4 regions of the Micromonospora sp. NPDC048830 genome follow, and region 1 is predicted to be linked to each of the others. Evidence: riboswitches for the same ligand, from Rfam matches in the RefSeq annotation. Region 1 holds a riboswitch; each other region holds the start of a gene.
The links. A riboswitch is a leader RNA that binds a small molecule or an ion and turns the genes downstream of it on or off. The one in region 1 is predicted to bind cyclic di-AMP.
Positions count from the first base shown of each region.

Region 1 (7,012 bases):
GTCATCGACACGTCGCACATCTGCATCTACCCGATTCCCGCGGCCGACGGGAGCCTCTCCCGAGGGAACCGGCAGCTCAACTACGTCTGGTACCGCAATGTCGCGGAGGGCCGGGAACTGGACGAGATGGTCACCGACAAGCGCGGGTTGACCGCATCCGTCTCGGTGCACCCCGGACAGGTCCAGCAGCGGTACGTCGACCAGATGCGGTCCGACGCCGCTGAGCTGCTGCCGCCCGCCGCGGCCGAGGTGGTGACCCGGACCGCCGAGCCCTACATCCAGATCGTTCTCGACATCGCGGTTCGCAACATGGCCTTCGGGCGCGTGGCCCTCCTCGGCGACGCCGCGTTCGCCGCGCGACCGCACGCCGCCGCCGGCACCGCCAAGGCGGCCGCCGACGCCTGGGCGCTCGCGGCCGCGCTCGCTGCCGAGCCCGACATCCCACGCGCGCTGTGCGCCTGGGAGCCGGCCCGGCTGGCACTGGGAAACGACCTGCTCGGCCGCGTTGCCGAGATGGGCGCCCGGTCGCAGTTCACCAACACCTGGGAGCCGGCTGACCCGGCGCTGCACTTCGGCCTCTACGGCCCGGACCGGTAGGACACCCGACCGCATGCCGGGCGACCTTCACAGTCGGAAAATGCCAGGCCGGGCAGGAGAGAATGCTCTCCGCCCGGCCTGGCTCCGCTCGTCGTCCCGCCGGCCGTCCGGCAACTGTGGCGCCGCCTGTCGCGGGGCGCCGCACCGTCCGCGGGCCGTCGCGCGCCCCAGGCGGGGCACGCCCGGTACGCGAGGTGGCGCGCAATGGTCGGTGGGGACCGCTACCCTGGGGCGGCGAGATCGGCCATCGGGGCCGGCCCGAGCGCCGCTCCCGGCCGAGGAACATGTTCGTGTGCCGAACCAGATGTGACCGAACCAGATATGAATAGTCCGGATGGGGCGTTTCCTGCGCCCTGATCCACGAAATTGCTCATCCCGAGGGGTGGCGACCGAGGCCGTCGGAGGAATACTCTCGGTCGCGGCCCGCGTACTGATGAGGCGCCCGTGAACGGGCGAGTGGAGGTGCTCGCGTGAGCCTGTCGATCGTGAAGTCGGTACTGTCGGGTGGTGTCATCGAGATCGCCCCGCGCGGTGAGATCGACGTCGACACCGCGTACGAGGTGCGCGAAGCCGTCGCCGAGGTGCTCGCCAAGGGGCGGCCCACCCGCATCGAGCTCAACATGCGCCTCGTCACCTTCATCGACTCCGTCGGCATCAGCGCGATGGTGGCCGGCTTCCAGACCGCCGAGGTCAGCGGCGTGAAGCTGGTCGTCACCGAGCCGAGCCGGTTCGTCCACCGACAGCTCTGGGTCACCGGCCTGCTCGGCCTGTTCGGCGCCCCGGAGCCGTACTACGCCGGCAACGCCACCCCGGAGGTCCTGCCCGGCGCCTGACGGCGTCGGACCCTTCCGTCGCCGGCTCCGCTGGGGGATGATCGTGGGCATGCTCCGGCGCGACAGCTTCCAGTACTCCGTCCAGGCGCGCTGCCCGCGCGCCGAGGCGGTGGCGCTGCTCGGCGACCTTTCCCGGCAGGGCGAGCTGCACCCGCTGATCACGCGGGTGCGCCGGCTGCCGCCCCGGCCGGGCGCCCGGGCCAGCTACGCGATCACCGACCGGCTCGCCGCCGGCCCGCTGCGCTTCTCCACGACGTACCAGGCGGACGTCCTGGTGGTCACCGAGAATGAGGTCGTCATGGCGGCCCGGCAGTGGCCGGCGACGACGGTGCGCAACCACACCCGGCTGCGCGACGAGCCGGACGGCGTGGTCCGGATCGACGTCGAGATCACGCTCTCCGCCCCCGCCCCGCTGTTCGGGTACGCCTTCCGGCAGGCCCGCTCGGCGCACCTCGGCCTGGCCCGTCGGCTCGCCGAGGTGCTGGACCGTCCGCCGGACGGTTCCGCCTCGCGGGCCTGAGCCCTCCGGCTAGCGGCCGCCCGACCTCCGCAGCCGCCCCCACGGCTTGTACGTGGACAGCACCGTGGCCACCACCAGGAGGGCGGACGACACGCTCGGGGCCACCACCAGGTCGACCATGTCGTGCGCGGAGGCCGCCCCGGCCAGCTCGCCGAGCAGCCGCAGCTTCGGGGTGAGCAGGAACAGCACCAGCCCGGTCATCACCGTGGTGAGCAGCAGCTTGACCAGCACCCAGCGGTACCGCAGCAGCCCCCACGGGGTGAGCAGCGAGCTGGCCACCCCGACCAGCCAGACCGCCACGCTCAGCGGCGCGAACAGCCAGGTGCCGACCAGCGCGGCGGCGGGGTAGACGGCGGCCGGGTCCGCGCCGCGCAGGCCGGCCACCCCGAGGGTGAGCAGGACGAGGTCCGCGCCGAGCCAACCGAGCGCGGTGACCAGGTGCAGGGTGAGCAGGGCCTTGCGGGCGCGGGGCGGGAGTCGGGTCATGTCCCGATGCTCGCCGCGCCGGCCGCCCGGGTCGTGGGCCCACCGGCGACATCCCGCGTACGCCCGGAGGCGTAGCGCCCCGGTGGCCGGCCGCGCGGCCGGCCACCGGGGGACGCGGGTCAGTACACCGACAGGTGCACGTGGTTGGTGTGGTCGCTCGACGGGTCCCCGTTGCCGCCGCTGTACGCCTTCCAGCCGCTGCTGGGCAGCCAGATCTGCTTGAACCAGATCACGTACAGCACGGCCAGGTTGTCCGCGTTGCGGACGAAGTACGCCGCCAGGTTGTTGCCGTACGTGCGGTCGCCGCCGGTGGCCACGCCGCCGAAGCCGTCCTTTTGGGCGGCGAAGTCGCAGGCCCGCCCCTTGGGGTGCTCGCCGGAGCCGCCCGGGCGGTAGCAGGAGACGTACCGGGTGAAACCGGCGGCCTTGGCCTGCTGGAGCGCGTGCAGTGTGCGCGGGGTGATGCAGCCGTTGGCCGGGGTCGGGTCGTTGACGCTGCACGACTCGGCCGGCCAGGAGCCGTCGGGGTTGCGCTTGGCGGGGGTGGCGGTGGCGCCGGAGGTGCCGCCGGGGCTCGACCCGCCGCTGGCCCGCTCGTTGGCCACGGCCAGCGCGCGCTCGGCCTGCTCCTTGCGCTTGCCCATCACCGTCACCTGCCGGCGCTGCTCGCGGATCTCGCCGTCGAGCGCCTGCTTCGTCCGGTTCGCCTGGTCGCGGGTCTCCAGCAGGTCGCGCAGGATGCGGTCCTCGTTGCTGGCGACCTGGTCGAGCGCCGCCGCCCGGTCCATGAACCCCTCGGGCGAGGCGCTGTTCAGCAGCGCCGACGCCGCCCGGAGCCGGCCCGTCTTGTACGCCACGCCGGCGATCTCGCCGACCCTGGCGTCGCGCACGGTCAGCTCCGCCTCGATCGTCTTGAGCTGGGCGCCGAGCTGCCGCTGCCGCTGCACCGAGCGGTTCAGGGCGGCCTTGGCGTCGAGGTAGCCCTTGCTGGCCGCCTCCAGCGCGGCGCGCAACGCCGGGGTGCCGCCCTCGTCGTCCTGGCCGGGCGCGGCGGCGAGCAGGGCGGCGGCCGGGGCCCCCTGTGCCGGGCCGGCGGGGGCGACCGCGAGGGCGCCGGCGAGCGCCAGCGCGAGCAGGGCCGCCACCCGGGCGGCCGTCCTTCGTACAGGTGCCACTACTGGCATACGCGTGTCCTTCCGTCAGCCGCCGACCGGGTTAGCTGACGGGTTCGGGACGGAAGATCCCTACCGCTCACGCGGATGCACCCCACGAACGTGGTTCCCCGGCTCGCCCTCGCGGGCGATTAGGCGACGGCCGCCGCGGGCGCCGGTGGGCGCCACCGGAGCGGAGGCCGGGATCGAGCCTACCGGTGCTGGTGGGGTCGGCGCTGCGCCCGTGACGCACGGTACTTGGATCAAACCCATCAAATCCGGCATGCCGGCACAATATCCCACCGGATCGACGGAGCTGGGTATCACCAGGCGGTCGGACCGCAGTTTCCCGGCGATGTTCCCGGCTCGACCTGCAGCGTGGCGTGCTCGATGTGGAAGTCCTCGTGCAGGGCCGTGCGGGCGGCGGTCAGCACGGCGCCCACCTCGGCGCCCGGGGCCATGGTCAGGTGCGCCGAGGCGACCTCCATCCCGGAGGTCAGCGTCCAGACGTGCAGGTCGTGCACCTCGACCACGCCGGGCACCGCCGCCAGCCGGTCGTGCACGGCGGTGACCTGCAGGTGCTCCGGGGCGGCCTGCACCAGGATCCGGACGGCGGCCCGGCCCAGCCGCCAGGTGCGGGGCAGGATGAACACGCCGATCGCGACCGCGACGAGAGGGTCCGCCCACCACCAGCCGGTCGCCCAGATCAGGGCCGCGGCGGCGATCACCCCGACCGAGCCGAGCAGGTCGCCCACTACCTCCAGGTACGCCCCGCGCAGGTTGATGCTCTCCTCTGCCGCGCCGCGCAGCAGGGCGAACGCGACCAGGTTGGCGAGCAGGCCCAGCACCGCCACCGCGAGCATCGGGCCGGTCGTCACCTCCGGCGGGTTGCCGAACCGGCGCACCGCCTCGACGAGGACGTACACGGCGACGCCGCTGAGCAGCAGCGCGTTGCCGAGCGCCGCGAGCACCTCCAGCCGGTACAGCCCGAAGGTGCGCTGGGGGGCGGCGGTGGCGCGGCGGGTGGCGGTGATCGCGGCGAGCGCCATGCCGATGCCGAGCACGTCGGTGAACATGTGTCCGGCGTCGGAGAGCAGCGCCAGCGAGCCGGTGACGTACGCGGTGGCCGCCTCGACCAGCATCAGCGCGCCGAGCAGCCCGAACGCCGCCCACAGCCGGCCCCGGTGGCGCTCGGCGGCGTACGCGACGCCGTGGTGGTGGTCATGACCTGCGCCCACGCCCACACCCTCCGTCCCTGTCCCGCTGCCGGCCCAATCTATGCTCACATCGCTATGTGTGCAAGTAATCGTCGGCACTCCGACCGGCGACCCCGTCCGGGTACCCGGTCAGCCGGTCGGGTCGACCGTGGTGAGGCGCTGGGTGGCCCGGGACAGGGCCACGTACAGGGTCCGGACGCCGGAGCCCGGGTCGGCCCGGATCTCGCTCGGGGCGACCAGCACGACCCCGTCGTACTCCATGCCCTTGGCCTGGAGGCTGGTCACCACCTGCAGGCGCGGGCCGGCCTGGCCGGCGAGCCAGCCGGCGACCTCGTCCCGGCGCGGGACCGGCGTGATCACCCCGACCGTCCCCTCCACCTCGCCCAGCAGCTCGGCGACCGCCGCGCCGACGGCCGGCCGCAGCTCGGCCAGCGGGACGGTGCGCTGGACCGGCTCGACGCCGGTGGTCCGGACCGCGCTGGGCAGCGCGAGGTCCGGGTAGAGCCGGCGGATCTCCGCCGCCGCCACCGCGAAGATCTCGGCGGAGTTACGGTAGTTGGTGGTGAGGGTGAAGTGGTGCCGGCGGCGCCGACCCAGCGCCTGGTCCCGGGCCCGGGTCAGCTCCTCCTCCTCGCCCGTCCACGCCGTCTGTGCCGGGTCGCCCACCACCGTCCAGGACGCCAGCCGGCCGCGCCGGCCGATCATCCGCCACTGCATCGGCGAGACGTCCTGGGCCTCGTCGACGACCACGTGCGCGTACTCGCGGTAGTCCTCCGGGCGCTGCCGGGCCGCCTCGCGGGCCGCCCGCTGCCGCTCGGCGTGCGTGCTCAGCTCCCGTACGCCGCCGGTCAGCTGGAACGGGTCCCGCTTCGGCCGGGCCGGCCGCACCGGCTTGCCGAGCAGCGCGTCCAGCTCGTCGAGCAGGGCGAGGTCGGCGATGGTGAGGCCCTCGGTGTCCAGCGTCCGGTACGCCTCGACGAGCAGGCCGATCTCCGCCCGGCTCAGCACGCCCCCGGCGTACCGGCGCAGCCGCTCCGGGCGGGCCAGCCAGCCCAGCACGTGCCGGGGGTGCAGGCGCGGCCACCACGCCTTGAGGAACTCGCGGAACTCGGGCCGGTCGGCGATCTCGTCCTCGAACGCGCGCTGCTCCGGCAGCCGGGCGATCTCCAGCCGGCGGGCCTGCGCCCACAGCGCGGCGAACACCCCGTCGAAGCCGGCCCGGCGCACCTCGTTGCGGCGGGCGCCGCGGGGCAGCGCCCGGTCCCGGATACCGTCCAGCTCGCGGCGGTCCAGGCGCAGCAGCGTGCCCCGGTAGAGCAGCCGCAGCTCGCCGGGGCCGCCCGGCACGGCGTCCCGGACGGCGCGCTCCAGCACCCGCCGCATCCGCAGCGACCCCTTCACCGCGGCCACCTCCTGCGGGTCGGTGCGGGTGGCCGACATGCCCGGGAAGAGCGAGCCGAGCGAGTGCAGGGTGGCGGCCTCCTCGCCCAGCGACGGCAGCACCGAGGAGATGTACTCCACGAACACCGCCGACGGGCCGACCACCAGGATGCCGCCGCCGGCGTACCGGCTGCGGTCGGAGTAGAGCAGGTACGCCGCGCGGTGCAGCGCCACCGCCGTCTTGCCGGTGCCCGGGCCGCCGGAGACGAGGGTCACCCCGGAGCCGGGGGAGCGGATCGCCTCGTCCTGCTCGCGCTGGATGGTGGCGACGATGTCGCGCATGCCGCGGCCGGTGGCCCGGGACAGGGTGGCCAGCAGCGCACCGTCGCCCACCACGGCCATGTCCGGCGGGGCCGCCCCCGGATCCAGCAGGTCGTCCTCGATCCGGGTCACCCGCTCGGCCGAGGACTGGATCGTGCGCCGCCGTACCACGCCCAGCGGCTGCGCCGGGGTGGCCTGGTAGAACGCCGCGGCGGCCGGGGCCCGCCAGTCCACCACCAGGGTCTCGGCGTCCTCGGCGCGCACCCCGAGCCGCCCGACGTGCAGCACCTGGCCGCCGCGCAGGTCCAGCCGGCCGAAGACCAGCCCCTCGTGCTCGGCGTCGAGCAGGTGCCGCCGCTGGGCGGCGTGGAAGACCATGGCGTCCCGCTCCACCAGGGCACCGAAGTTGCCCACCCGGGCCAGCCGGTAGCCCTCCTTCTCGGCCAGGGCGGCCGAGCGGCGCAGTTCGGCGAGACGGGCGTACACCCGGTCGAGATGCCGTTGCTC
Region 1 is NZ_JBICUP010000017.1:42,570-49,581, reverse strand. Features, by position in the region: gene ACGFIZ_RS16665 (FAD-dependent monooxygenase) at 1-597, shown strand, start outside; gene ACGFIZ_RS16660 (STAS domain-containing protein) at 1,068-1,430, shown strand; gene ACGFIZ_RS16655 (SRPBCC family protein) at 1,480-1,950, shown strand; gene ACGFIZ_RS16650 (hypothetical protein) at 1,960-2,436, opposite strand; gene ACGFIZ_RS16645 (coiled-coil domain-containing protein) at 2,556-3,620, opposite strand; cyclic di-AMP (ydaO/yuaA leader) riboswitch at 3,625-3,756, opposite strand; gene ACGFIZ_RS16640 (cation diffusion facilitator family transporter) at 3,911-4,825, opposite strand; gene ACGFIZ_RS16635 (HelD family protein) at 4,934-7,012, opposite strand, start outside.

Region 2 (7,012 bases), on a different contig from region 1:
GCATGACCAGCGCCCCCGCCCTCGTACGCGCCGAGGCGCCGGCCCGCCCGGCGAGCCGGCTGCCCTCGCTGACCGGGCTGCGCTGGATCGCGGCCCTGCTGGTCTTCGGCTACCACGTCGGCACGATGCGGGTCGTCGCCGAGCCCGACTACCAGGCCGTCGTCAGCTGGGCGTTCAGCCTCGGCCTGTCCGGCGTGGAGTTCTTCTTCATCCTCAGCGGCTTCGTGCTGGTGTGGTCGGCCCGGGACGGGGATCGCCGGCGGGACTTCTGGCGCCGCCGGCTCGCCAAGGTCTATCCCAACCATCTGCTGATGTGGGCGGTGGCGCTGCTGGCCGGGGTCTGGCTGTTCGCCGAGCCGGTGAACGTCCGCGCCGCCGTGGAGAACCTCCTGCTCGTCCAGGCCTGGGACCCCACCCCGGGATACTTCTACAGCGTCAACTCGGTGAGCTGGTCGCTGTCCTGCGAGCTGTTCTTCTACTTCTGTCTGCCGTTCGCGCTGCCCGTGGTGCGGCGGGTGCGCCCCGGGGTGCTGTGGGCGGTGGTCGTGGCGGTGCCCCTGCTGATCCTGGCGCTCTGGCCCGGCCAGCGCCTGGTGCCGCAGGAGAGCACCTGGTGGTTCACCCAGATCTTCCCGGTGGTGCGCTCGCTGGAGTTCTGGATGGGCGTCGCCGCGGCCGAGCTGCTGCGGCGGGGCCGCTGGCGGGGCCCCCGGCTCACCGTGGCCAGCCTGGCCTTCGTGGCCACCTGGATCGTCGCCGCGCAGTGGGTCCGCGCCGAGCTGTGGGCGGCGCTGCTCGCCGCGGCGTACGTGCTGGTCATCGCGGCCGCGGCCGACGCGGACGTGCGCGGCGCGCGGACACCCTGGCGCAGCCGCCCGATGGTCTGGCTCGGCGAGGTCTCCTTCGCCTTCTACCTGGTGCACGTCTTCGTCATGATCACCGTCCTGCGGCTGGCCGGCCGGCTCGGCGCGGGACTGCCCGGCTGGTGGGGCCCGCTGGCCGCGATCGGGTTCCTGCTGGTAAACCTCGGGCTGGCCGCGCTGCTGCACCGCTTCGTGGAGGTGCCGCTGACCCGCCGGCTCGGCCCGGCCCGCCGACCCCGGCGGCCCCGGCCCCCGGCCGCGGAGCCCACCGTCGCGCCGCCGTCGGCTGCGGAAGCCACCGTCGCGCCGCCCACGGTCCCCGCCCCGCGCGGGCGCCCCCGCGAGTACGCCGCTCTCCCCGATCGCTGACCGCCCCGGCTCGCCGGCCGCCCGCTTGGCGCTGGCCGCCTGCTTGGCGCTGGCCGCCCGCTTGGCGCCGGCCGCCTGCCGCCGACCGGTGGCGGCGCGCCCCGAGTGCAGAGCCCCCACGCCGACCCCCCCACGCGGAGCCCCCACGCGTGCCGGCCGAACCACCGGCGGTCGGCTGCTGTGGAGCTGCCCCGTCTGTGCGTCCGGGGACTGCCCCGTCTGCGCGGGCAGCTCCACATTGGCCGACAGCGCCGGTTCGGCCCAGGCGGCACGCGGGCATTCCCGACCGGATCGTGCCGGACGCGCCGACACGCCCGGCGTCCGTGCGCCGTACCGTCGGCGACGGTAGCGTGGACGCGTGCCGTCCGTCGCGCTCACCTGTCCTCTGTGGTGGGTCGCGCGCTCGGCCGCCCGGATGCTGACCAGCCTCGCGGTCGCGGTCGCCTTCTCCCTCGGGGCCGGCTCGCTGCCGTTCGACGCCGTGATCCCCGCCGACGCGTCTGCCGTCCGGTCCCCGGCCGGCGGTCTCTCCATCAGCGCCGTCGGTCACACCGACCCCGGCGCCCCGTTCGCCGGCCGGCCGGTCGTGCTCGGCGCGCCCGCCGGGGCGGCCCCGGCTCCGGGCGCCCCGGTCGGGCTCCGCGCCGTCGCGGACCACGCCGCGGCGAGCGTGGGCACCGCCGCCGCGTACACCGCCAATGCTCTCCCGGCCGGGGCGGCCATGCCGCCGCTACCCACCGCGCACCCCGTGGCCCGGGCGGCCGGGCCGGGCCGGGCGCCGCTCGGGCCCGCCCCCGCCGCTTCCGGCCCCCGCGCGCCCCCGCGGCCCTGACGCCCCGCGGGCCGAGCCCGCTTCCACCGCGCTCCAGGACCCCTCGCGTTCCCGCCGGCCCGACTCCGGTGGCGCTCCCGCGCCGCCCGGTCGGTCGGTGCGGGCTCCGCTTCCGCATCCACCCCGTGAGGTGCCGACGTTGGACACCGTTCTCTACCAGTTCCTGATCGAGGTGCCGCAGGCCGCCGTCATCTGGTTGGTCCTGCTCGTGCTGGCGCTGACCGTGCTCACCGTCCTGGTGACCCGCCCGCAGCGGGACCAGCCGGCGGGCGATCCCGCTCCGTCCGCCGTCGAGGCCGCCGCCGAGGAGTTGGCCGACCTGCGCCGGTACGCCGAGGAGGTGGCCGTGGCGGCGGCCGGCGCCGCGCGGACCGCCCGCCGCCGCCGCGACGCGTGGCTCGCCGCGCAGGAGGCCGCCGAGCGGGCCTGGCGGGCGTACGACGCGGCGGAGACGGCCGCCCGCCGGTTCGGCGGCGCGGGTGCCCTGCCGACGCCCCGCACCCCCCGCACCCCCACCGAGTACGCGGCCCGCGAGCGCTGGCTGCACCACGCCGCCACGGCCGCCCACCTGCGCGGCGAGCTGTCGATGGGGCAGCTCTGCGACGTCTTCGCCCGACGCGGCGGCTGGGACCCCCGGCGGCACCCGGTGGAGCAGGAGGTCGTGCTGGCCCGTGCGGTACGCGACGGCAGGCGGGCCGGGTACCTGGCGGCGGCGGAGCGGGAGCGGGCCGCCTGGCGCGACGCCGAGCTGGCCGCCGAGGCCGCCCGGATCCTGGCGGCCGAAGCGTCCGCCGCGGCCGAGCGGGCCCGTCCCGCCCCGGCGCCCCTAGCCCCCGCGGCGGTCTCGTCCCGGCGGCCCGCGTGGGTGGCCCGGTGGCGTCCGGCCCGGGCCGGCTGACCCCGGCCCGCGGCCCGGGCTGACTGGACCCGGCCCGCCCACATGCTGGGCCGACGGGCCGAACTCTGCCGGGTGAGCCCGGTCACGTCGCCTCGGAAACGGGCGTCGGCAACCATTCGGTGTGTTTGAAGACTGCAAGTCCCCGACGATCACGACCGATTGTCCGATTGTCGACCGGCGGCGCCGGAATGGTCGCCTATCCCATTGAGTCACGTCAGTTCCCGGATGTGCCGCAAAAAAATCGGCCGTCGAAGGTTTAAGCAGGTGACACGCGGTTGGCAGGCCGGCGACCGGCCAGTAGTGTCGGCCCGTCCGGTGCGGTAACCGATCGCAAGAGGCGACGCCGCGCCGACCCGCTCAATCGTGACCAACACGAACCGGGGACCCAGTGCACGTGTGGGGTGAATCCGCGGGCCACGGCCCGTGGTAGGGCGATCTTCCCGCCCGAATCCGTCAGCTAACCCGGTAGGCGGTGTCGGAAGGAGTTCCATCCTCGTGCAGCACCACCACACCTCTTGGTTGTCCGTCCCGTGGAGGAACGCGTGAACGACAACCTGAAGCAGCAGCTGCGGCGTCTCGCCGCCCGGCGGCCGTACCAGATCGTCGCCGGCTCGGCCGCGGCGCTCCTGCTCGCCTCCGGCACCGGGGCGCTGCTCGCGAACGGCGACGACGCCTCCGCCCCCCGGCAGGCCACGACGGCCGTCGCCGAGATCGCCCCCCGCCTCGACGGCGCGGCGACCCGGGGCCAGGCCCGGGCCGTGACCGACGCGCCGAGCGCCACCTCGACCGCGGCGAACCCGGACCTGACGGCCACCGCCGCCCCCACGCAGTCCGAGTCGAGGCCGGCCGCCCCCAAGCCGCCGTCGTCGAAGGCCCTCGACTACGACTACCAGGCGCAGACGACCTACTACAACTGCGGCCCCGCCGCCGTGCGCAACGCGCTGTCGGCCACCGGGATCGCCAGCGACCAGGACACCCTGGGCGTCAAGCTCGGCACCACCGAGATGGGCACCAACTCGGCCGAGGACACCACCCGGGTGCTCAACCAGATGGTCAAGGGCAGCCCCTACAAGACCCGGATGATCCCGGGCAACGCCGCCACCCCGGCGCAGATGGACCAGCTCCAGGCCGACGTGGTCAAGGCGATCTCGGCCGGGCGGGGCGTCGTGGTGAACATCGCCGGCTCCGCCACCGACGTCGACGGGGGCTGGCACTCGTTCCCCGGCGGCCACTACATCGCCGTCGTCGGGTACGAGGACCAGGGCCGCACGGTGAAGATCGCCGACTCGGCGAACCCGGCCGTGCCGTCGTACTGGATCAGCACGATCGCGCTGGCGAACTGGGCCGCCACCCGCGGCTACTCGGCCTGACCCGTCCTCCCCGCACACCGGGCGCCGGCCCGCCCTGGGCCACAACGCCCACGTCGAGGACCCGGCCGCGGTCCTGGCCCTCCTCGCCCCGTACGCGACGCCCGCGCGGGGCTGACCTCGCCCCGCACGCGGGCCGACCGGCCGGGTCGGCTGACCGGCCGGGTCGGCTGATCAGCCGGGGTGAGGGCGCCGGGTCAGGCTGTCGGGGACAGGGGGGAGCCGTCGTGGGCGACGGCCTCGGCGGCGCGCGGCGTGGGCGCGGCGGTCGGCTCCCCGCCGGCCGCCAGCTCCCGTCGGGCCGCCGCCAGGAACGCCTCGGCGTACGACTCGGCCGGGAAGTCGCCCAGGTACCGGGCCCGGGTCGCCCACCGGGCCGCCGCCGACGGGTCGGTGTCCAGCAGCCGCCCGAGCACCTCGTCGAGGTTGCCGGCGTCCCGCCGCAGCACGTAGCCCGACCCGGCCAGCGGGAACCGCTCGACGAACCGGTCGCCGTCGGCGCCCATGTCCGTCACCGCGTACGGCTTGCCCGAGTAGAGGTAGTCGGAGATCACGCCGGAGACGTCCGAGACGAGCGCGTCGGAGCGGTTGACGCAGTCGACCAGGGACATCCCCCGGCTGGCCGCGGCACCCCAGACGTGCTGGCGGCCGGTGCGGGCACGGTCCGCCGCGAGCAGCTCCTCCAGCCGGGCGAGCTGCCGGGCCGACGCCGGGTTCTGCGAGGTGTACGGGTGGGCGCGCAGGATCACCGTGGCGCCCCGGGCCAGCAGCCCCCGGACGATCGTCTCGCCCACCGGCAGCGAGCAGTAGTTGGCGTCGGCGTGGTGGCCGGTCCACGTCGGCGTGTACAGCACGGTCGGGTTCGCCAGGCCGGTGACCTGCGCCCGGCGTACCTCGATCGACTCGACCTGCGGGCGGCCGACCACCACGAACTTCTCGGCCGGGATCTCCACGCCCGCGCGGGCGTACCGGTCGATCGCCGCCGGGCCGGCGACGAAGATCCGGTCGAAGATGGCCGAGACCGGGTTCGCGCTCGGCGCCTTGTCGCTGTCGCCGTGGTGGATCTGGATGTGGGTGAGCTGCGAGAACCGGATGCAGTGGCTGTTCTTCGCCCCGTGGTTGACGTAGAACGCCACCCGCAGGCTCGGCACCAGCGCCTCGTCCATCGTCCTGGTGGTCGGGCAGTAGACCACGGGGGCCGTGGTGGCCGCCGCGATCGGGGCGAGGAACTCCGGCTCCCGGACCAGCACCAGGAACGGCCGGCCGATCCGCTCCAGGTACGGCAGCCACATGGTGACCTGGTACTCGGACCCGGGCGGGGCGGAGAAGTGCAGCAGGAACTCCGGCTGGTGCCGGCGCAGCGCCCGGGCCACCGCCCCGCCGCCCGCGCCCGGGCGGAACCGGCGGCGGGCCAGGTCCAGGGCGACCGCCCCGGCGGCGGCGCCGACGAGCAGGGCCGCCACCAGCGCGACCGCGGCGGGCAGCGCCAGCGCGGCGGCCAGGGCGACGGCGGCGAGCAGCGCCAGCAGGGCGTCGCCCAGCCCGGCGGCGACCAGCGGCGTCCACGACCGGACGGGCAGGTTGGCGGCCCGGATCTCCAGGTTGCCGGCCTGCCGCAGCGGGCCGACGAGCAGCACCAGCCCGAGCAGGACGAGCGCGGTGGCGGCCAGGGCCGGGTCGAAGCCCGCGTCGAGCCGGCGCGCGTACCCCACCAGGACGCCAGCGGCGAGCAGCACCGCCTCGGCGGTGCTGTCGGCCGCCGGCCGGACCCGGCGCTCCCAGGCCGCGGCGGCGAGGGCCGCCACCGCGAGCGCCAGCCCCCAGCCGGTCGCGCCGGTGAGCGCGAGGACGAGGAACGCCAGCACCGCCAGGCCGGTGGCCGCCGCCCGGGCGGTCAGCTTCCTGACCAGGTCACCACGCATGTCGGTACCCGCTTCTCCCGCCGCGCCGGCGAACTCAGCCGGCCGTCGCCGGGGCGGCGGGCTTGCCGGCCTGGCCGGGAATGCCCGCCGCGGGCGCCTCGCCCGGCGCCCGGCGCACGTCGATGACCTGCCCGGTGAGCTCCGAGACCAGCACGTCCAGCGACGACTGGGCGACCGTCTCGGCGGCGAGCAGGGTGTGCTCCGGCTCCTCGCCGAACGCCTTGGTGCGCATCGGGGTGGCGGTGCGCTCCGGGTTGATGCAGTTCACCCGTACGCCGTACTCGGCCCACTCGTCCGCGAGGGCCTGGGTCAGGTTGACCAGGGCGGCCTTGGTCGCCGAGTAGAGCGCGTAGCGGGCCCGGCCCCGGGTGTACGAGCTGGAGGTGTAGAGCAGCAGCTGGCCCTTGGTCTGCTGCAGGTACGGCAGGGACTGCCGGGCGATGGTGACCGGGCCCACGAAGTTGACGTGCAGGACCCGGTCCATCGTCTCCTGGTCCATCTCGGTCAGCTCGCCCTTCTCCAGGATGCCGGCGGTGACGACCACGTGGTCGATCCGGCCGGTGGCCTCGAAGGCGGTCCGCAGCGCGGCCTCGACGTCCTCGGCGCGCTCGACGTGGGTGCCGGTGGTGGAGCGGCTGAACGGGAAGACCTGCGCGCCGTAGCCGCGGGCCAGCTCGGTCAGCTCGTGGCCGATGCCGTAGCTGCCGCCGAAGACGACGATCGTCCGGCCGGTCAGCTCCTCGGTGTAGGCGCGCTGGTCG
Region 2 is NZ_JBICUP010000008.1:88,603-95,614, forward strand. Features, by position in the region: gene ACGFIZ_RS10315 (acyltransferase family protein) at 3-1,232, shown strand; gene ACGFIZ_RS10320 (hypothetical protein) at 1,591-2,064, shown strand; gene ACGFIZ_RS10325 (hypothetical protein) at 2,195-2,962, shown strand; cyclic di-AMP (ydaO/yuaA leader) riboswitch at 3,307-3,449, shown strand; gene ACGFIZ_RS10330 (C39 family peptidase) at 3,493-4,332, shown strand; gene ACGFIZ_RS10335 (CDP-glycerol glycerophosphotransferase family protein) at 4,527-6,251, opposite strand; gene ACGFIZ_RS10340 (D-ribitol-5-phosphate cytidylyltransferase) at 6,286-7,012, opposite strand, start outside.
Region 2: it holds a riboswitch for cyclic di-AMP, as region 1 does, so the genes downstream of both, ACGFIZ_RS10330 (C39 family peptidase) here and ACGFIZ_RS16645 (coiled-coil domain-containing protein) in region 1, are expected to answer to the same signal.

Region 3 (7,012 bases), on a different contig from region 1:
GCCGCGATGCCGGCGTTGGCTCGTGTTTATGCCTGTATCGGGCACGCATCGGGCACGTGATCGAGGGCGGGCGTTGTCCGGGTGAGAGGCTGAGTAGGTGGGGCTGAACAAGGAGACAGCAGTGCGGCTCGCCGATGCACGTCTGGCTGAATGGCAAAGCGTCAGCTATGGCGAGTGGCGCGCGATGCTCGACGGCAAGGACGTACGCCAGATCGTCGGCGAGGACGGCAAGCGGTACAGCGTGGTCAGCTACGCCCTCGATGACGGCGATGGGCGTATCCGCATGAGGGTGGCCGTGGATGACGGGGGCTGGTCGTCGTTCGTTCCGCTGGTCCGCGACGAGCTCATGATGCCGGATGGCAGGTTCGTCGAATGACCTCTTCCGTGTGAAGGAACCGTCACACGTTGACGAGCTGCGGGGTTGGCGGCACTGACCTGGATTAGCGGTCCGGAAGTGCCCACGGGCGTCCACCCCTGTCCGCGTCGATCGTCACCCAGTTGGTCACCCAGCCTCAACTGTCAGATGCGCTCACCATCTGCGAAAGTTGCACATATCCGTAATCGCTCGCTGGATAAGATCCCAGGACTTCTGAACATCAACCCTCCCGCTTGTCACGCCCGAATAGCGCGAAGTCTCCCGAATCAGGAGAACTGCACCAATCCACGTCGTAACGATGCCCAGCGCCATGGCAACAAAGAGCATTATCACGAGCGGCACAAGGACGTTCGGCGCAACGCCGAGTCGAGCAAGCACCATCAGCACGAGCGTTACCGGGAAGAGCAGAGCGAGGCGCATCCCTCTTACGAACAGACGGTATCGATACGACTCCACAATCGTGGACATATCGGGGCTATCCAAGCGGCTCTCCATTCCGATCCCAGGCGCCTGCAAACACAGTCGCACGCCGAGTCAACGGTTGTGCCATCCCGTCTGCCGCCGACCCGCCCTCCGGGGAGCGGGCCGCCGCCCGGCCCGCCACGTCAAGCGGACCTTGACGCACGTACGGACGCTGGCGGGCCGGGCGGTGGTCTGCTCGGCTCGCCCGGGTCGACGGCTGGCGGGATGGCCCTGCGCAACCACCGCGCAACCCTTGTCGGATCAAGGGTGCCGCATCGAGCGCGCGGCTGAGCGACCTGTCGCCACCGTGGCCCAGGTCTTCCAGCTCGCCGACATCGTGCCCGGCCGGCTTCGCGCCCTGGTCCTGCTCGCCGCCTTCGCGAGCCTCCGCTACGGAGAACTCGCCGCGCTACGCCGCCGCGACGTCGACCCGCGCTGTAGGACCGTGACGGTCCGCGCGACCCTGGTCGAGCGCTCAGACGGAAGCCTCGCCTTCGGGCCACCCAAGACCGATGCCGGCATTCGGACCGTCACCGTCCCCGACGCGATCCGCCGCGACATCCGCGCCCACCTGGACGACTTCGTCGGTGACGATCAGGACGCGCTCATCTTCACCGGAGCGAAGGGCGCTGTCCTGCGCCGCTCCAACTTCCAGACCTGCGGCACACCGGAAACACCCTGGCCTCTCGCACCGGTGCCAGCCTCGCCGACCTGATGGCCCGGATGGGCCACGCCTCCACCCGCGCGGCCATGATCTACCAGCACACCGCGCAGGAACGTGACGAACACATCGCGAACGCGCTCAGCTCCCAGATCAAGCAGACCCGGAATCGGGCACGCAGCGGGCACGGGCAGCGCAAGAAGCGGTAGCAACATCGAAGGCCCTGGCTGGGACTGACGTCCTGGCCAGGGCCTTCGTGTGTGGAGCGGGTGACGGGAATCGAACCCGCACTGTCAGCTTGGGAAGCTGATGTTCTGCCATTGAACTACACCCGCAGGCGGCACCACTGTACCTGAGGTCACCGCCACTCCGCACCAGGTACCCCCCTCGGGCGCGTCACCGGCGCCCCCGGCACCCCCAAAGATGACATTCCATCAGGAAAAACCCCCAGAAGTTTTCATCCCAGCAACACATGCCCATTCTCAAATTCGTCGATCGGATGTAACGTCACCTCCACGTTTCAGCCTCGGCGTGACATACCCCCTGTCGCGTCGTCAGAAAGAGGTGGGCCCATGGGACTCCGTCCCAACCTGCTGACCCGGCGGACCGCCGGCGTCGCGTCGACGACCCTCGCGCTGCTGCTCAGCACCGCCGCGGTGGGCGTCGTCCCGGCCGCTTCGGCCTTCTCCGCCGCCCCGTCGGACGCCTGCGTCGAGCCGGCCGACGTCCACACGGACGCCCGGATCAAGGCCGGCGGCCACGCCAAGCACGAGCCGAACGAGCTGACCTCCGCCCAGGTCCGTGAGCGCGAGGCGGACCTGGCCGCCGCGCTGCGCGAGCGGGCCAACTTCCGCCCCGGCGCCGGGGCCACGCCGGTGGCGAGCGTGACCATCCCGGTCATCGTCCACGTCATCCAGCGGGACAGCACCCGGGCCGGTGGCAACATCCCGGACTCGATGATCACCCAGCAGATCAGCGTGCTGAACCAGGCGTACAGCGGCGCCACCGGCGGCGCGGCCACCGCCTTCGCGTTCCAGCTGCAGAAGATCAACCGGGTCACCAACCCGACCTGGTACCCGATCGTGTACGGCTCGTCCGCCGAGCGCTCGATGAAGAGCACCCTGCGGGAGGGCGGCAAGAACACGCTGAACGTCTACCTCGGCGAGCTGAGCGACGACCTGCTCGGCTGGGCGACCTTCCCGCAGCGGAAGCTGAGCAGCTCGGACGGCGTAGTCGTGCTGGGCGAGTCGCTGCCGGGTGGCACCGCCACCAACTACAACCAGGGCGACACCGGCACCCACGAGGTCGGCCACTGGCTGAACCTGTACCACACCTTCCAGGGCGGCTGCTCCGGCGCCGGCGACAGTGTGGACGACACCCCGGCCGAGGGTTCGGCGGCGTTCCAGTGCCCCACCGGGCGGGACACCTGCACCGCGGCGGGCCTGGACCCGATCACCAACTTCATGGACTACACCTACGACTCGTGCATGTACCAGTTCACCCCTGGTCAGGCGAGCCGGATGCTGACCGCGTGGAACGCCTACCGCGCGGCCTGACGTACCACCGCTGCTGACACTCCGGTGCCGGCTCCGTCCTACGACGGGGCCGGCACCGGCGTCTTCGGGGGTCAGGCCGCCGCGCGGTGGGCGCCCTGCGCGCGCCGGGCCGGCCCCTGATCGGGTACGTCGACACTGGCGCCGCCCGCGGGCCTCGCCGCCACCGGGTCCAGCCAGACCTGCACGGCCGGCCGGCCCGGGCCGTCGCCAGGAGCGGACGAGCCGCCGTGCGCCCGCCGGGTCAGCATCGCCACGTCGACGGTGAACTCGAACAGCCGCCAGTCGACCTGCGGCGCGGCCCGCCCGATCTCGGCCAACCGGGCCACCCGCGCCTGGTCGGTCACGGGCCGGGCGCGCCCCGCCACGTACGCCTCGTCGTCGCTGTCCTCAGGTGGGAAGGAGTGCAGCGCGTAGCGGCCGTCGCGCTCCAGGTCGCGCCGCTTCGGGGAGTCGATGACGAAGCAGAAGAGCCCCTCGTCGGTGATCACCGGGGACACCGGGTGCACCCGGGGCCCGCCGTCGGCACGGACGGTGGCCAGGTAGCCGAAGCCCGGCCCGTACTGCTGCATGAGGAGGCGGATCCCGTCGGCGAGTCGTGGCTCGTCAGCGGCGAATTCGGACCAGGAAGCCATGCCGGCATCCTATCGAACAAATGTACGATCAGCGACCACGACACGCAGGTCCCCCGAACCGGTCGCAGCGGCTGTCACCAGGATCGCTATGGTGTTGCGATGCTGCTCTCCGACCGCGACCTCGTCAGCGAGCTGAACGCTGGCACGCTCGCCCTGGAGCCGTTCGAGCCGAGTCTGGTGCAGCCGTCGAGCATCGACGTACGCCTCGACAAGCTCTTCCGGGTCTTCAACAACCACCTCTACACGCACATCGACCCGTCGATTCAGCAGGACGACCTGACGTCGGCGGTGGAGGTGCCCGACGGCGAGCCGTTCGTGCTACACCCGGGCGAGTTCGTGCTCGCCTCGACGCTGGAGGTGATCTCGCTCGGCGACCAGCTCGCGGGTCGCCTCGAAGGCAAGAGCTCGCTCGGCCGGCTCGGGCTGCTGACCCACTCGACCGCCGGCTTCATCGACCCGGGCTTCTCCGGGCACGTCACGCTGGAGCTGTCCAACGTGGCGAACCTGCCGATCACCCTGTGGCCGGGAATGAAGATCGGGCAGCTGTGCATCTTCCGGCTCTCGTCGCCGGCCGAGCACCCGTACGGGTCGGCCGTCTACGGCTCGCGCTACCAGGGGCAGCGCGGCCCGACCCCGAGCCGGTCCTGGCGGAACTGGCGCACCTGGCCCACCCGCTGACACCGCCCGGCGGCGAGCAGGGGCCCCCGTCCCGCAGGGGCCCCGTACCCGTCAACCAGGGCGGCCGTAGCTGTTGACCTGGCCGTCGTCGACGCGCTTCATCTTGATCGGGACGCCAGCCTGGGAGGCGTGCACGACCCAGCCGCCACCGACGTACATGCCGACGTGGTGCAGGTCGGCGTAATAGAAGACGAGGTCGCCGGGGCGCAGGTCGGCGCGGCTCACCCGGGCGGTCACGGCCCGCTGCCGGGCCGCGTTGTGCGGCAGCGAGACGCCGGCCTTGGCCCACGCGGCCATCGTCAGGCCGGAGCAGTCGTACGCGTTCGGGCCCGCGGCGCCCCACACGTACGGCTTGCCGATCTGGGCGCAGGCGAACTTGACGGCGATCCCGGCGCCGCCGCCCGGATAGCTCGCCGGGCACGGGGCGGGCCGCAGCGAGCCGCCGCCACCGTTGCCGTACACCTTGATCCGGAGCTTCTGCAGCCGGTCGATCTCGGCGTTGATCTGCTTGCGCTTCGCCGCGAGCTGGGCCTCGGTGCGGGTGAGCTGGGCGACCATCTCGTCCAGCGGCTGCTTCTTCGCGGCCAGCCGGTCGCGCAGGTCGACGACCGTCTGGACGTCGCGCTGCTGGCGGTGGGCGAACTGGTCGAGCAGTTCCAGCTGCCCCAGCATCTGGCTCGCGGAGCGGCTGCCCAGCAGCGCGTTCACGGCCGAAAGATTCTCACCCTTGTACGCCTCGACGGCGAGGCCGTTGACCTTCGCCATCGCCTCGTCCACCTGACGCTGCAACGGCCCGATCTGCCGGGCGAGCGCGTCGGCCTGCTTCCGCTTCGCGGCGAGGTCCTGGCGGGTGGCGTTGTGCCGCTCGATGAGCGGTTCGAGCTTGTTCCAGTCCTGGTCGATCTGCTGCTCGATCTCGGCGACCGACGGTTCGGCGTGGGCCGGGGGCGCGACGCCGGCCAGGACGACGGCGGCGCCGGCGAGGGCGGCCAGGGCGGTGGTGAAGCGTGACCAGCGTGGACGCGGCGCAGCCGGCATCCGGTCGGCGTGGGCCGACCGGCGCGACGGGCGCCGCGGGGCATGGTGTGCCACCGGGCTCCGTTCTCCTTCTTCCGTACCGCCTACCGGGTTAGCTGACGGGTTCGGGCGGGAAGGGAGAGCGCCCTACCGCAGCGAGGCTGCGGATTCACCCCGGCGTACCTGGGTCCCCGGCTCGCCCGGAGGCGACTCGGCGGTGTCGGGCCGTCACCGCCCGGTGTGGGCGGCGCTGTGACCGGCCGACGGTTGACCAGAGTAGAGACGGGCGTTACCGATTCGCAACCCGACGGGCTGTGACACTCCGTATGACCGGGGTCTCCGTAGCTTTCCTTCACGCAATATCGATAACCGGAAAGGTATTGACCCCTTGGGGCGGCGGCGGGAGGGTGGCCTCACCCAGACCCTCACTCGGGAGGTTCGATGCCCCGATCCAACCTACCGGCGAGCAGACGCGTCCTGCTCGCCGCCGTGGTGGCAGCGGCCACCGCGGTCCTACCCTTCGCCGCCGGGCCCGTCGCGGCCGAGCCGCTCGGCACCGGGTCCGCCGACGCACCCACCGACCGGCAGCAGCAGTACGCGGCCGCCGCGGCCGAGTACGGCGTGCCGGAGAGCGTCCTGCTCGGCGTGTCCTACCTGGAGTCCCGGTGGGACACCCACGCCGGCCGCCCGAGCACGAGCGGCGGGTTCGGCCCGATGCACCTGACCGACGCCGAGCGGGTCGCCTCGGCCGAGGCCGCCAGCGCCCACGTCGACGAATCCCCAGCGTCAACCTGGTGAAGCGGGCGGACTACCTGGGCTGGCACTACACGCTGCGCTCGGTGGACGGCTACATCGCCCAGCACATCAAGGCCAAGGACGTCGGCTGGCACGCCGGCAACTGGTACGTCAACGCCAAGTCCATCGGCCTCGAGCACGAGGGCTTCGCCGGCCACGGCACCTGGTACACGGAGGCGATGTACCGCACCTCCGCGAAGCTGGTGCGGCACATCGCGCTGCGGTTCCAGATCCCGCTGGACCGGCAGCACATCCTCGGCCACGACAACGTCCCCGGCACGGTGGCGTCGACGGTGGCCGGCATGCACTGGGACCCGGGCCCGTACTGGAACTGGTCGCACTACTTCGACCTGCTGAAGGCGCCGTTCCAGTCGACCGGCACCCCGCACACCGGGCTGGTCACCATCGACCCCGACTACGCCAGCAACCAGCCGGCGTTCACCGGCTGCAACCGGCAGCCGCCCGGCGTCCCGAGCCCGCCGCCGCCGATCGCGCCGTGCCCGCTGCGCGGCTCGTCCTCGGTCGTCCTGCGCACCGCGCCGAGCGCCGACGCGCCGCTGGTGAACGACCGCGGGCTGCGCCCGAACGGCACGCCGAACACGATGTACATCTCCGACCACGGCGCCCGCGCCTCGACCGGGCAGACGTACGCCCTCGCGGACGTCCAGGGTGACTGGACGGCGATCTGGTACCTCGGGCAGAAGGCCTGGTTCCACAACCCGGCGTCCGCGCCGACGGCGAAGTGGGCGCAGGGCTTCGTGGTGGTCCCGAAGGCGGGCAAGGCCACGATCCCGGTGTACGGGCGGGCGTACCCGGAGCGGGAGGCGTACCCGGC
Region 3 is NZ_JBICUP010000001.1:282,776-289,787, reverse strand. Features, by position in the region: partial or broken gene ACGFIZ_RS01410 (hypothetical protein) at 48-376, shown strand; gene ACGFIZ_RS01405 (hypothetical protein) at 530-859, opposite strand; gene ACGFIZ_RS01400 (hypothetical protein) at 1,146-1,553, shown strand; gene ACGFIZ_RS01395 (hypothetical protein) at 1,553-1,708, shown strand; tRNA gene ACGFIZ_RS01390 (tRNA-Gly) at 1,761-1,834, opposite strand; gene ACGFIZ_RS01385 (zinc metalloprotease) at 2,072-3,055, shown strand; gene ACGFIZ_RS01380 (pyridoxamine 5'-phosphate oxidase family protein) at 3,127-3,687, opposite strand; gene dcd (dCTP deaminase) at 3,787-4,365, shown strand; gene ACGFIZ_RS01370 (NlpC/P60 family protein) at 4,417-5,403, opposite strand; cyclic di-AMP (ydaO/yuaA leader) riboswitch at 5,470-5,609, opposite strand; gene ACGFIZ_RS01365 (hypothetical protein) at 5,824-6,180, shown strand; gene ACGFIZ_RS01360 (N-acetylmuramoyl-L-alanine amidase) at 6,177-7,012, shown strand, end outside.
Region 3: it holds a riboswitch for cyclic di-AMP, as region 1 does, so the genes downstream of both, ACGFIZ_RS01370 (NlpC/P60 family protein) here and ACGFIZ_RS16645 (coiled-coil domain-containing protein) in region 1, are expected to answer to the same signal.

Region 4 (7,012 bases), on a different contig from region 1:
CGGTGAAGATGGCCCGGGTGAAGGTGTCGACCTGGACGAGGGAGACCGCGCCGAAGTCGGCGAGCACGTACAGGGCGACCAGCAGCGCGCCCGCGGCGACGGCCGGCCGGACCTGGCGCAGGGTCACCCCGAACAGGGTGGCCCAGGGGCCGCGGCCCAGTGACCGGGACACCTCCTCCTGCCCGGGGTCGGCGCGGGTGAGCGCGGCGACGGTCGGCAGGAAGACGTACGGGTAGGAGCAGACGGTGAGCAGCAGCGCCGCCGCCCAGAAGCCGGCGAACCCGTCCACGGTGGCGATCCAGGCGAACCCGGCGACGTACGTGGGCACGGCCAGCGGCAGGGCCGCGAGGACGCCGAACGCGCGCCGGCCGGGCAGGTCGGTGCGGGCGACGAGGAACGCGGCGCCGACGCCGAGCACGGTGCACGCGGCGGTGACGACGGCGGCCAGGGCGAGGCTGCGGCCGGCGAGCACGGCGACCCGGTCGGTGAACAGCTCGTCGGCGATCCGGTCCCAGCCGGCCTCGCCGGCCCGTACGCCCAGGTAGACCAGGGGCAGCAGGGCGACCGCGACGGCGGCGGCCGACGCGGCGGTCAGGCCGGGTCGGGGCAGGATACGGCGCGGTGACCGCCGGGCCGGCGTGCCGGCCCGGCGGTCACCGGCGAGGACGCCGTTCAGGCCAGCCCCGTTTCCTTGATCATGGCGACCGTCGCGTCGAGCGTGTCGAGGTCGTTCAGGTCGATCTTCGGCGCCTCGAGCGTGGCGAGCTGCGGCAGGCCGGGCGCGGCCGGGACGCCGGCGGCCAGCGGGTACTCGAACGTCTGGGTGGCGAAGTAGGTCTGCGCCTCGGTGCCGAGCAGGTAGTCGACCAGGGCGCGGGCGTCCGGGTCGGAGCCGGCCCGCTTGAGCAGGCCGACGCCGGCCGCGTTGACCAGCCCGCCGGTGTCGCCGTCGGGGAAGAAGTGCAGCCGCGCCTTGAGCGTCGTGGGGTCGCCGCCGCGCTCCTTGGCCAGCTCGTAGACGTAGTAGTGGTTGACCAGGCCGACCGCGATCTTGCCGGCGTCGATATCGGCGACGATCTGGACGTTGTTCTCGCGGATCTGCGGCTCGTTGGCCTTGAGCCCGGTCAGGAACTCCTTCGCCCTGGCGTCGCCGTGCTGCACCCGCAGCGCGGTGACGAACGCCTGGAACGAGCCGTTGGTGGGGGCGACGCCGATCCTGCCCTTCCACCGGGGGTCGGTCACCTCGAACACCGACGTGGGCAGCTGGTCCTGGGTGACCTGGTCGGTGTTGTAGGCGAGCACCCGGGACCGGCCGCTGACGCCGACCCACTGCCCGCCGCTGGCCCGGTACGCCGCGGGTACCCGGTCCAGCACCTCCTGCGGCAGGGTGGCGAGCCGGCCGGCCTTGGTGACGGCGCCGAGCGCGCCCGCGTCCTGGGCGAAGAAGGCGTCGGCGGGGCTGCGGTCGCCCTCCTCCAGCAGCTGGGCCGCCATCTGGGCGGTGGTGCCATAGCGGACGTCCAGCTTGATCCCGGAGGACTTCTCGAACTTCTCCAGCACCGGCTTGACCAGGGCCTCGCTACGGCCACTGTAGATCGTCAGCCGCTTGTCGTTCGGCTTGCCCGGGTCGCCGCCGTCGTCGCCGCCACCGCAGGCGGTCAGGGAGAGGAGGCCGGCCAGGGTGGCGGCCAGCATGACACTCAGACGCTTCTGCACAGGTAAGGCTTACCTTAGCTATCGACTCCGCGCAAGTCCGTTCCGCCGACCAGGCCGGCTGTGACTCGTCCGACCCGGGCTTCCCGAGTGAGGTGAGCCTGCCCTAACCTGTGCGCCATGCGCGTGCTCCCCGCCGTCGAGGCGGTGCCGTTCGCCGCCGCCCTGGGCGGCCACGGCGACCGCCCCGCCGTGATCACCGCGGACGCCCGGCTCAGCTACCAGGACCTGGCCGGCCGCGTCGCCGACCTCGCCGCCCGCCTCGGCCCGCACCGGCGGCTGGTCCTGCTCGCCGGCGCCAACCGCCTCGACGAGCTGGTCGGCTACCTCGCCGCCCTCACGGGTGGACACCCCCTGCTGCTGGCGCCCGGCGACAACGCCGCGGCGACCGACGCGCTGATCCGGTCGTACGACCCGGACGTGGTGCTGCGCCGCGTCGGCGGGACGCTGGTGGTCGACGAGCGCCACCCGGCCAGCCGGCACGAGCTGCACCCCGACCTGGCCCTGCTGCTGAGCACCTCCGGCTCGACCGGCTCGCCGAAGCTCGTCCGGCTGTCCCGGTCGAACCTCCAGGCCAACGCCGAGGCCATCGCCGGCTACCTGGGCATCCGCGACACCGACCGGGCCGCCACCACCCTGCCGCTGCACTACTGCTACGGGCTGTCGGTGGTCAACAGCCACCTGCTGCGCGGGGCCGCGCTCGTGCTCACCGACCTGTCCGTGGCCGACCGCCGGTTCTGGGAACTGTTCCGCGCGGCCCGGGGCACCGCCCTGGCCGGCGTGCCGTACACCTTCGAGCTGCTGGACCGGGTGGGCTTCGCCGAGATGCGCCTGCCCCACCTGCGCTACGTCACGCAGGCCGGCGGACGGCTCGACCCCGAGCGGGTGACCCGGTACGCCGCCCTCGGCCGCCGGCGCGGCTGGGACCTGTACGTCATGTACGGCCAGACGGAGGCCACGGCCCGGATGGCGTACCTGCCGCCGCGTCTGGCGGCCACCCGCCCGGAGGCGATCGGCGTCCCGGTGCCCGGCGGCTCGTTCCGGCTGCGCCCCCTGCCCGACCGGCCGGAGCCGGACACCGGCGAGCTGGTCTACACCGGGCCGAACGTGATGCTCGGCTACGCCGACGGTCCCGCCGACCTGGCCCTCGGCCGCACCGTCGACGAGCTGCGCACCGGCGACGTGGCCCGCCGCGCCCCCGACGGCCTGTGGGAGATCGTGGGACGCGTCGGCGGGTTCGCCAAGGTCTTCGGGCTGCGCGTCGACCTGGCGCGGGTCGAGGAGCGGCTGCGCGCGGCCGGCGTGTCGGCGTACTGCGCGGGCACCGACCGGGAGCTGGTCGTGGCGGCACAGGCCCCGGCCGAGGCCGACCGTGTCCGGCGGCTCGCCGCCGCGGCGGCCGGCCTGCCGGCGCGGGCGGTGCGGGTGCACATGCTGGCCGAACTGCCCCGACTCGGCAACGGCAAGCCCGACCGGACCGCCCTGCTCGCGCTTCCCGCCGACCCGCCGGACGCCGCCGGGGCCGACCTGTGCCGGCTGTACGAGCGGGTACTGGACGTGACCGAGGTCACCCCGGACGACAGCTTCGTCTCCCTCGGCGGCGACTCCCTGTCGTACGTGGAGATGTCCGTCCGGCTGGAGGAGGCCCTGGGCGGGCTGCCCGCCGACTGGCACACCACCGCCATCCGGGACCTGCGCCCGCCCGCGCCGGAGGCGCCCCGCCGCCGCACCGCCGTGCTGGAGACGAGCGTGGCGCTGCGGGCGGCGGCCATCGTCGCGATCGTCGGGTCGCACATCCCGCTGTTCACCGTCAAGGGCGGCGCCCATCTCCTGCTCGCGGTCGCCGGGTTCAACTTCGCCCGGTTCCAGCTGACCGACGCGCCCCGCCGGGACCGGCTGCGCGCGGCCGGTCGCGGGATCGCCCGGGTGGTGCTGCCGGCGGTGCTCTGGATCGCCGCGGCCGGCGCGGTCACCGGGGACTACGGGCTGACCAACGTCCTGCTGCTCAACAGCGTCCTCGGGCCGCACGACGGGGCCACCGAGTGGCAGTTCTGGTTCGTCGAGGCGCTGGTGTACATCCTGCTCGCCGCGGTCGCGCTGCTGGCCGTGCCCGCGGTGGACCGGCTGGAGCGGCGGCTGCCGTTCGCGCTGCCGCTCACCCTCGCCGCGCTCGGCCTCGTCACCCGGTACGACCTGCCGGGGCTGGCCGACCGCGGCCACGTCCCGTCCGCCGTCGTGGTGTTCTGGCTGTTCGCCCTCGGCTGGGCGGCGGCCCGCGCCGACACGACCGCCCGGCGCGTCGTGGTCACCGCCGCCGCCCTGCTCACGGTGCCCGGGTTCTTCGGTCAGCCCGCGCGGGAGGCGCTGGTCGTGGCCGGGTTCGCGCTGCTGGTCTGGGTGCCCCGGCTGCCGAGCCGGCGGGTGGTCAACCGGGCGGCGGCGCTGCTGGCCGGCAGCTCGCTGTACGTCTACCTCACCCACTGGCAGGTGATGCCGCTGGTCGCCCCGTGGTCGCGGTGGGCGGCGCTGGTCGCGTCCCTGGCCGTGGGGATCGGCTGCGCGGCGCTCGCCCGGCTGGCCGCGCGGCGGCTGCCGGCGGTGGTACGCCGCGCCCGGGCGCGCGCCGCGGCCCTCGGGTGAGCCGGGCTCCGACCGTCAGTCGTCGGGGCAGCAGACCGTCAGCGCCCCGGGCCGCACCCTGACCTTCAGCCGTTTCGTCTCCGCCCGCGCCCCGCCGTCCAGCTCGTACGTCCGCGGCGCGGCGAACCGTACGGTGATCTTCCGGCCCCGGGTGATCCGCACGAACGGCGACTCGTCCGAGCGGCCGGCGGCCATCCGCCCGAGCGTCCGCGCCCAGTCCACCGCGCCGGCCGCCGTGGCCACCCCGACCTCCAGCGCGCCGTCGTCGGGACGGGCGTCGTCGAACGCGGGAATGCCCCCGGTGATCGTGCCGACGTTGCCGAACAGCACGCAGCTCGCCTCGCCGTCGAACCAGTCGGCCCCGTCCACCCGGACCCGGGTGCGGACCAGCTCACCGCGGACGTGCCGCAGCCCCGTCCACACGTACGCCAGGCGGCCCAGCCGGCCCTTGAGCCGGCGGTCGGCCTCGCCGATCAGCTCGCCGTCGAAGCCGGCGCCGGCCATCACCGCGAAGTGCTCGCCGTTGAGCCGGCCCAGGTCGAGCCGGCGCCGCCGGCCGCTGAGGCCCACCCGCACCGCTTCAGGCAGGTCGGCCGGGACGCCCACGTTGGTGGCGAAGAGGTTCGCCGTCCCGGCGGGCAGGATCGCCATCGGCACCCCGGTGCCGGCGAGGGCGTCGGCGCAGCGCTGCACCATGCCGTCGCCGCCCCACACGAAGACCAGCCCGGCGCCCCTGTCGAGCGCCTTGCGGACCTTCTTCGGCGCCTTGCGGCTCTTGGGCACCTCGTACCAGAGCAGGTCGTCGACGCCGGCGCCGGCCAGCGTGGCGCGCAACTCGTCGAGGCCGCCGCCGAGGGTCTTCTTCCGGTGGGCGACCACCGCGACGGTGCCGACGCGGCCCGGGGCGGCCTCGTCGGGCCTGGTCCTGGTGCTGGTGCTCATGCCCGCCGGTGTTACCCAGCCGGCCCGGAGTCCACGCGTCCCCGACCCCGGACCCTGGGACGGGAGCGCCCGGCCGGAGGACCGGCCGGGCGCTTCGGTGTGCCGGGTCGCCGGGCCGCATCGGCCGACGACCGTGCGTCAGAGGCTGAGCCGCTGGCCGGGGAAGATCAGGTCGGGCTGGTCGCCCACCACCCGCTCGTTCCTCTGCCACAGCGCGCGCCAGCCGCCCCGGACGCCCTTGGCCTGCGCGATCTCCGACAGGGTGTCCCCCGACCGCACCACGTAGGTCCGGCCGCCGCCGGTGGCCGGGGCGCTCCTCGTGGTGTCCCGCCTGCTCCGCGACGCCGGCGTCTCGGTACGCGAGGACCGCTCCTTCCTCGGGGCGGCCTTCGTCTCCGACTTCGGGCGGTACGTCTTGGTCGAGCCGCCCTTCCTGCCGCAGGTCGGCCACGCCCCGATGCCCTGGCCCCTGAGCACCTTCTCGGCGATGCGGATCTGCTCGCCGCGGGTCGCCAGGTCGGCGCGTGCGGCGTACTTCCTGCCGCCGTAGCCGGCCCAGGTGCCCTGCGAGAACTGCAGGCCCCCGTAGTAGCCGTTGCCGGTGTTGATGTGCCAGTTGCCGCCGGACTCGCACTGGGCGATGGCGTCCCAGTTGACCGCGGCCTGGGCCGGGGCGGCGGGCCCGAACAGGGCGACGGCCCCGGCGACGGCGCCCGCGGCGACGGCGGCACGGCGAGCGGTCACCCGACGATGGCGGGCGAGGTATTCAGTTGCCATGGTGATCCTCCACGCCGACGAGGTGAGCTGTCGGGTTCGGGCCGAGGAGCCCGGCCGCCGGTGGCGGCTTCACCCCGAGGTGACGGTGCACCGAGGAACGTTGGGTCCCCCGCTCCTGCCCTGAGGACAAGGTGCCGACGGCCGGCGGCAGGATTAGGCGTTACCGACCGTGGTGTCCACGTTCGTGGACCCGACCGACGTTAGGCACCATCCGCGACGGCCGCCCACCTCTTGTCGCCTTCGTCACCCGCTCGGGCGACGGGCTCCACAGTCGATTTGCGCCGCCGCGCCGGACGTGCATGGCGCCCGATGGACCGACTCCGACCCGGCCCTCCCCCACACAGGGCGGTCACGCATCGTGAGTTCCGTCCGATCCCGCCCATCGCCGACGCGGGCCATCCCCCACTCAGGTCAGTGCGGCGGGCGCTGGCCCAGCCCGCGCGCGGCGACGTCGGCCGTGCAGCTCAACTCCCCGGGAGCGAGCTGGACGCGGCTCGGCCGCCACACCTCCACCCGCTCACCGTCGACGCGGGCCAGCAGGCAGTCGTACTGGCTGCCGCGCAGCGCCACTCCGACGACCCCGCCCGCCGCCGTGACCTGCTGCGCGAACAGCGGGTCGAGGTCCATTCCGGCCAGCGCCGCGCGGACGCCCTGCTCCGTGGGCGCGGCGTGGCCGGACAGGGCGCGCCGCAGCTCGTCCTCGGCCGACGCGGGGATGTCCACCGGCCGGACGGCCAGCGGCGGGCCCTCCGGACAGGACACCTCATCGCCACAGGAGGCACACCCGGCCTGGTGGACCTTCGGTGTCGAAATCAGCGGTCGTGAGAGGGGCCCGCACGGCAGAACCGGCCGGCGCCTTCGTGGCGCCGGCCGGCTCGTACCTGTCCTCCGCCGCCCTAGAGGGTGCGGGCCAGCCGGTCGGCCAGGATCCTGGTGAACC
Region 4 is NZ_JBICUP010000010.1:95,083-102,094, forward strand. Features, by position in the region: gene ACGFIZ_RS11955 (ABC transporter permease) at 1-613, opposite strand, end outside; gene ACGFIZ_RS11960 (iron ABC transporter substrate-binding protein) at 673-1,695, opposite strand; gene ACGFIZ_RS11965 (AMP-binding protein) at 1,834-4,353, shown strand; gene ACGFIZ_RS11970 (diacylglycerol/lipid kinase family protein) at 4,369-5,295, opposite strand; gene ACGFIZ_RS11975 (transglycosylase family protein) at 5,434-6,072, opposite strand; cyclic di-AMP (ydaO/yuaA leader) riboswitch at 6,075-6,242, opposite strand; gene ACGFIZ_RS11980 (hypothetical protein) at 6,484-6,834, opposite strand; gene htpG (molecular chaperone HtpG) at 6,969-7,012, opposite strand, start outside.
Region 4: it holds a riboswitch for cyclic di-AMP, as region 1 does, so the genes downstream of both, ACGFIZ_RS11975 (transglycosylase family protein) here and ACGFIZ_RS16645 (coiled-coil domain-containing protein) in region 1, are expected to answer to the same signal.